2 regions of the Ureibacillus sp. FSL W8-0352 genome follow, and region 2 is predicted to be linked to the other one. Evidence: riboswitches for the same ligand, from Rfam matches in the RefSeq annotation. Region 2 holds a riboswitch; the other holds the start of a gene.
The links. Region 2 has a riboswitch for thiamine pyrophosphate ahead of thiT (energy-coupled thiamine transporter ThiT). Riboswitches for the same ligand answer to the same signal wherever they lie in the genome.
Positions count from the first base shown of each region.

Region 1: it holds a riboswitch for thiamine pyrophosphate, as region 2 does, so the genes downstream of both, thiM (hydroxyethylthiazole kinase) here and thiT (energy-coupled thiamine transporter ThiT) in region 2, are expected to answer to the same signal.

Region 1 is NZ_JBBOQT010000001.1:695,650-698,866, forward strand. It holds gene NST98_RS03555 (reverse transcriptase-like protein) at 692-1,345, shown strand; TPP riboswitch at 1,485-1,587, shown strand; TPP riboswitch at 1,647-1,748, shown strand; gene thiM (hydroxyethylthiazole kinase) at 1,828-2,574, shown strand; gene thiD (bifunctional hydroxymethylpyrimidine kinase/phosphomethylpyrimidine kinase) at 2,577-3,217, shown strand, end outside.
Region 2 is NZ_JBBOQT010000001.1:1,866,456-1,869,672, forward strand. It holds gene NST98_RS09560 (acyltransferase family protein) at 1-696, shown strand, start outside; gene thiT (energy-coupled thiamine transporter ThiT) at 783-1,343, opposite strand; TPP riboswitch at 1,439-1,544, opposite strand; gene NST98_RS09570 (SMC family ATPase) at 1,609-3,217, opposite strand, start outside.

The sequences.
Region 1 (3,217 bases), 1.2 Mb from region 2:
TTTCTGAGCATTCATGGTTTTAATCAGCTGTAGTAATAAAGTGAGGGAGTGATTCTACAGGTTGATTATTTTGAATTTTTTAAATGGTTAAAGAATAAGGGGCGGTATCGCTCCTTTTTGTGTTAATTAAGCTCATAAATCGTTTTATGATTACTGTTTTAAAAATGCCTCACGTTATTGAATATTTTTGTTATTAAAGGAAAAAAATAACAAAAAAGTGGTAATTTCCTTCATCCAGTTGCATAGTGAGGTGAATTGAATGATTATTAATATGTTAACTGTAATATTTGTCTTGATTTGTTGTATTGTAAGTTTTCTCCTTATGGTTTTCACAAAAAAAACTTTGTTGTTTCGATATATTCCAATAGTTATCATCACAGTTAGCTTCATCTTTATAACGATTAAATACTTCTTCTATTCATATTACTTGATAGTCACAAAATTATTTGATGGTGTAATCCTTGTTCTTTTCCTTACATTATGGTTCTTCATTATGATTGAACATGTCATTCTCGATTTCATTGAAGATTATTCAAACATCCGCTCATCTTTTCGTATCATGTATAATCGAATTAAGCGATTGAAGTTTCGTTATGTTCGATTACATTTCATAAAAAAAATTAAAAACCAAAGCCTACATTAGTGCACATATCGAATTGTTGAAGTAAACAGGAACAGGGAGGTTATATTCATGAAAATAACCATTGAATGGACGTATCATCATAAAGGATTGGAAACAACTTTTCGATCAGATGAAATGCCGCCAGTTCAAGCCCTATTGATTGCAGAAGAATTAAAGAAAACCGGAAAAGTAAAACATATGACCTTTATTGATCAATATGACAGTACATGGTCTGTTAAAGAAATAAAAAAATATTTAAAGGAAATCGAAACTGAGCCATCCAATGTGACAGTGTATTTTGATGGTGGTTATGATTTAGAAAGTCAAAAAGCCGGTTTAGGATTTGCCATATATTTTGAACAAAACGGAAAATCTTATCGAACTAGAAAAAATTTAATGCAACTTGGCTTAAGATCTAATAATGAAGCGGAATATGCGGCATTATACGGAAGTATTCTAGAGTTAGAAGTGATAGGCGTTCATCATCAAACTGTTCGATTCATTGGTGATTCACAGGTTGTTATTAATCAAATGAGTGGAGAATGGCCTATTTATGAAAAAGAATTAACAAATTGGGCGAATAAAATTGATGAAAAATTAAATCAACTAGCAATTAAACCTGAATTTGAATTAGTTTCGCGAAAAGGGAATGAAGAAGCCGATCGATTAGCAACTCAAGCATTGAATAATACCATAATTGAAGGAAAAATAGAGTTAGATTAATCGAGAAAAACTTGTGACATTCAATCTAGAATTTAAGTGATTTAGCTGTTTTATCTAGCAATCTTTTTAAATTCTATTAAATTATTTGAAAAAATAAAATGAAAATGTGTTATAATTTTCATAACAACTAAAAAATTATTAAATTTTGCAGGGGTGGCCTAAGTGCCTGAGAAGGTGATATCACCTAACCCTTAGAACCTGATGCAGCTAGTACTGCCGTAGGGAGCAAAATACCTTATCGTATGAATTATGATTATGTGTATTGTTGCTCTCCAAACTTGGAGAGTTTTTTTATTTCATATGATAATTGCAGGGGTGGCCAAGTGCCTGAGAAGGTGATATCACCTAACCCTTAGAACCTGATGCAGTTAGCACTGCCGTAGGGAGCAATGAAAGATTGTGTTCTATTTTCAAAGCTCTTTTGCGCCGTGCAAAGGAGCTTTTTTCTTTACATAAATTTTTACAATTATAGGAGGATATATATGAGCTTAATCAAAATAAGAAAAAAAAATCCATTAATTCATTGTATTACAAATACCGTTGTAACGAATTTTACTGCAAATGGTTTGCTTGCAATTGGAGCTTCACCAGTTATGTCAGATGAGCCATTGGATGTAGAAGACATGGTCGCTATTGCAAACGGATTATTAATTAATATTGGTACATTAAATAAAAATTCAGTAGAAGCAATGATATTAGCTGGCAAAAAAGCAAATGAACTAAACATTCCTGTCGTGCTTGATCCTGTCGGGGCGGGGGCTACAACATATCGTAAAGAAATTACAAAAAATTTATTAAAAGAGATTAAATTTGATTTAATCCGATGTAATGCTGGAGAATTAGCAGCAATTGCGGGAATTAATTGGCAAGCAAAAGGAGTTGATAGTGGAGAAGGAGAAATGGATATTACCCTTGTTGCTAAGGAAACTGCTCAAAAGTATGGTGCAATTGTCGCTGTATCTGGAAAAGAAGATTTCGTGACTGACGGTATAGAACACTATCCAGTTAGTGGTGGCCATGAGTTAATGACTCAAGTTACAGGAACAGGTTGTTTATTAAGTGCTATTTGTGCTGCAGCATTAACGTTGGATGGAGGAAAACTTGAAAATATTCGAAATGTATTAGCTGACTATAAAAAAGTCGCTGAAAATGCTTCGAAAGAAAAATACCTTGGTTCCTTCCAAGTTGAAATATTAAATGGATTACATCAAATTTCAAGAGGTGAATAACTGTGAATATTGTCTTGACAATTGCTGGTTCAGATAGCGGCGGGGGAGCTGGCATTCAAGCGGATTTAAAAACATTTCAGGAGCTAAATGTTTTTGGTACATCTGTCATTACCGCATTGACTGCTCAAAATACATTAGGCGTAGAAGGTATTTATCCTGCAACGTCTGAATTTGTGGAACAACAATTGAATACAGTTTTACAAGATTTTGAAGTGAAAGCATTAAAAACAGGTATGTTATTTTCTGCAGATATTATTAAAACGATTGCAAAAAATTTAATAGATAAAAATATTCAAATAGTCGTTGATCCAGTGATGATTGCAAAAGGTGGGCAAGCGTTATTGCAAGAAGAGGCCGTACAAGCGATGAAAAATGAATTATTGCCAATAGCAACCGTATTAACGCCTAATATTCCAGAAGCTGAGAAAATCACAGGTATGAAAATTGAAACAGCAGATGACATTCAACAAGCAGCAGCAAAGATTTTGCAACTTGGTGTTAATTGTGTAGTAATGAAAGGCGGACATTTGGAAGGTCCATCTGCTGTTGATACGGTCTTTTTTCAAGACGGCTCTTTCTTTCAATTAAAATCAAAACGAATTGATACGAAACATACCCATGGAACAGGGTGTACTTTTTCTGC
Region 2 (3,217 bases):
CAAAATGGTCTAATTTGGCAAACCTTTTATAACAATATCGTTCTAGGTGAATTTGTAGGTTGGTTTGTTTTAGTTATTCTTCAATTGTATCTATTGTTTTGGCTAATGATTAAATTTCAATGGCCATCTTTTGTCGTGTTACCTTTATGTGCATTGTTGTATTTTCTGCAGCATCGAATTTTTGATTTACCATATCCATTCTTTCAAGAAAATATGAAGTATGAAAAATTGTATGGAACAACTTGGTTCGTTTATTTTGTAATCGCATTCATAATCGGTGCAAATTATGAAAAAATTCAGCCACTATTGAAAAAATATCGCATTTTCACTGTAATTTTCACGGCACTATCAGCTCTTTATATTTGGTATGGCTATAAATTCGGTATGGTTGAAATACATTCTAGAAGGATGGATTTGATTCCTTTTGTCGTTGGAATAACAAGCATGATCTTAGCCTATGGACAACTGATTCCATCTTTTAAAATTATTCGAATTATTAGCAAGTATGCATTTATGATTTATTTAATTCATTGGAACATATTATCATTAACCGCAAAGTACTTTGTATCATTTTTCAACAATGGTTATCTAGCAATTTTAGCAATGATGATATCAACGCTAATCGTTGCCATTACCATTTCAAAATGCATTTCGTATTTACCTTTTGGGAAATGGATTGTAGGTAAAATTAGATAAACGTATAAAAATTTATCCATAAAAAAGCGAATTAGGAAAACAATATTGTCTCCCAATTCGCTTTTTATTTTAATTCACAATTGTAATCAATTTTCTTTTTTTATCAATCTTGGGCTTGCAGTAAAGATGAGCACCGCTGCAACTGCAGTTAAAATAATAGCCGGAGCCATATATGAACCATTATACCCGATAGAATAAATCCAGGCATTTTGATCGCCTGCATATTCTTTGAAGAAAATAGCTCCTGCAAGTGTATGACAAATAAAGCGCAACAAACCGCCAATAATTGTTCCGATGATAACAAATAATGCAATTTTATTTTTACGATTTCCTGATACTCCATCTAACACTTGTTTACGAACAATTGCCGCAAATCCTACGAAAGTAAATGCAAAAACATAATCAAGCAATGCTTGAGCCCAATGGACAATATAAGGATTAATTGTCATGTTCAATAATCCTACAATCAATCCAGTCATAAGTCCTGCAGATAGTCCCCAACGAATAGCGATTAAAATAATAGGCAGCATAACTAAACTAACGGATCCACCCTGCGCCCAAATAGAAAATTTCAATTGGTCTAACACATAACCAATTGCAGCAAAAATCGCAATTTCAACCATCCATAATAATTTTTGGTTTCTCATTCAATTATCTCCTTTCTCTTCGTTTATAGAACTTGAGAGAAGGATAGAAAACTACAAAATAAAAAAACGTCCGGACAGAGCCGAGACGTCTTTGTTTCGGTTTCTATCCACATCCCTACGCAAGTACTAACTTACAGGTTCTAAGGGTTAGTGCATCCGGCACACTCTCAGCTGACTTCATCAGCACCCCTTGTGGTACAAATCTTATATTCTATTGGGAACAATGTCATTTTATCAAATTATATGAAGATTGCAACCTCATTATTTACTTTAATATAATGGATGTTTTACTATAGCCCTCTTTTAATTTTTCTACTTGTAATATAGCAGGCATTGCCGATTTTAATTCCTCCACATGAGAAATAACCCCTATCATTCGGCCGGATTTTTGTAGTTCAATGAGCGTATCAATTGCTTTCATCAACGATTCTTCATCAAGGGAGCCAAAACCTTCATCAATAAACATTGTTTCGATTTGAACATTTCCTTGGAAGCTTTGAATCACATCCGCCATTCCTAGTGCTAAACTTAACGAAGCATTAAATTTCTCTCCGCCAGATAAAGTTTTTACATCTCTTGCTTGTCCAGTGTATGCATCATATACATCTAATCCTAATCCACTTTGCCTACCGTAGGACTCCAATCGGTCAGAAACTTGTAAATAATATTGACCGTTCGATAAATTTTTCAAACGAAGATTGCTTGCTTCTGTAATGAGCTCTAAATACCCCATTTGGACATAGCGTTCAAAGGAAATTTTTTTGCTGTTGTGTCCACGAAGTAAATTATATAAATCTATGATTTGATTCGATTTTTCTTCCATTTGAAATATATCATTGGCAAGTCTTTCAAGCTTCTCTGCAAAGTCGATGCAATGTTTTTCACAGGCTTTCGAATAGTTTAATTCATCTAATGCTTTTTCATAATTAAACTGCAACGCTTCCAATTCTTTTTCAGCTTCTGTTAAATCGACCTTTTCTTTATCTTTTAATTTTTCTGCTTCCTCTTTCACTTGCACTTGTAAAGAATGAAGCTCCTTTGAATAATTATCATATTGCATTTGTAAAGCTTCAATTTCCTGTTCTGGACGTCTAGCAAGTAGAAAATCTTCCGTCGATGTAAACCTTGCTTGTAGAAGAGCTGAATGGAAATTTTCCTTTGATTGTTGACATTTTACTTGAATATGTTTCCCTTGTTCAGTTATTTGTTTAAATGCCTCTTCATTCATTACAACTTGTTTGTTAGCTTCCTGATACTGCTTTTGGGCTGTTTCCCAAGATTGTTTTAATTGTTGCTTATTGCTGATTGCTTGTTGAAGTGCAACTTGTAATTGGGAAAGGTCTTTAATCTCTTCTGGTATTAATTTTTTTTGTTGCTCTAAAATCGTACTATTCTGCGTGTATTGTTCATGTTTTTCATGATACTGACGTTCGATTTCCTTACGAAAATGAACTAATTGTGCATTTTCATCTTGCAGAATTTTTATTTGTTTTTTATTTAATGTAAGTACTTCTTTTTGACGTTCTTTTTCTTTTATAGCAATATTTATATCTTGTAATTGATGAACATATTTTTGATATTCTTTTAATGGCGCGTGATATTGCATTAATTGTTGTTCTATTTCTTGTAATTGATGTCGTTTCGATTCTAATTTCCCTTGAACAGCAAATTTCTTTTGCTGAGCTTCATCTAATGTTGCTTTCAGTTTTTTCAATTCCGTTTGATTAACGGTTTCAGTTGATGCTGTATGTTCGATTCGGTGTACCGTACTACCGCAAACAGGGCAAGGCATTCCAGGCAGGAGACTCTTCGCAAGAATGGCCGCTTGATTATTCAACCATTTTTCCTCTTCCTGAGCATATATATTTTGAACT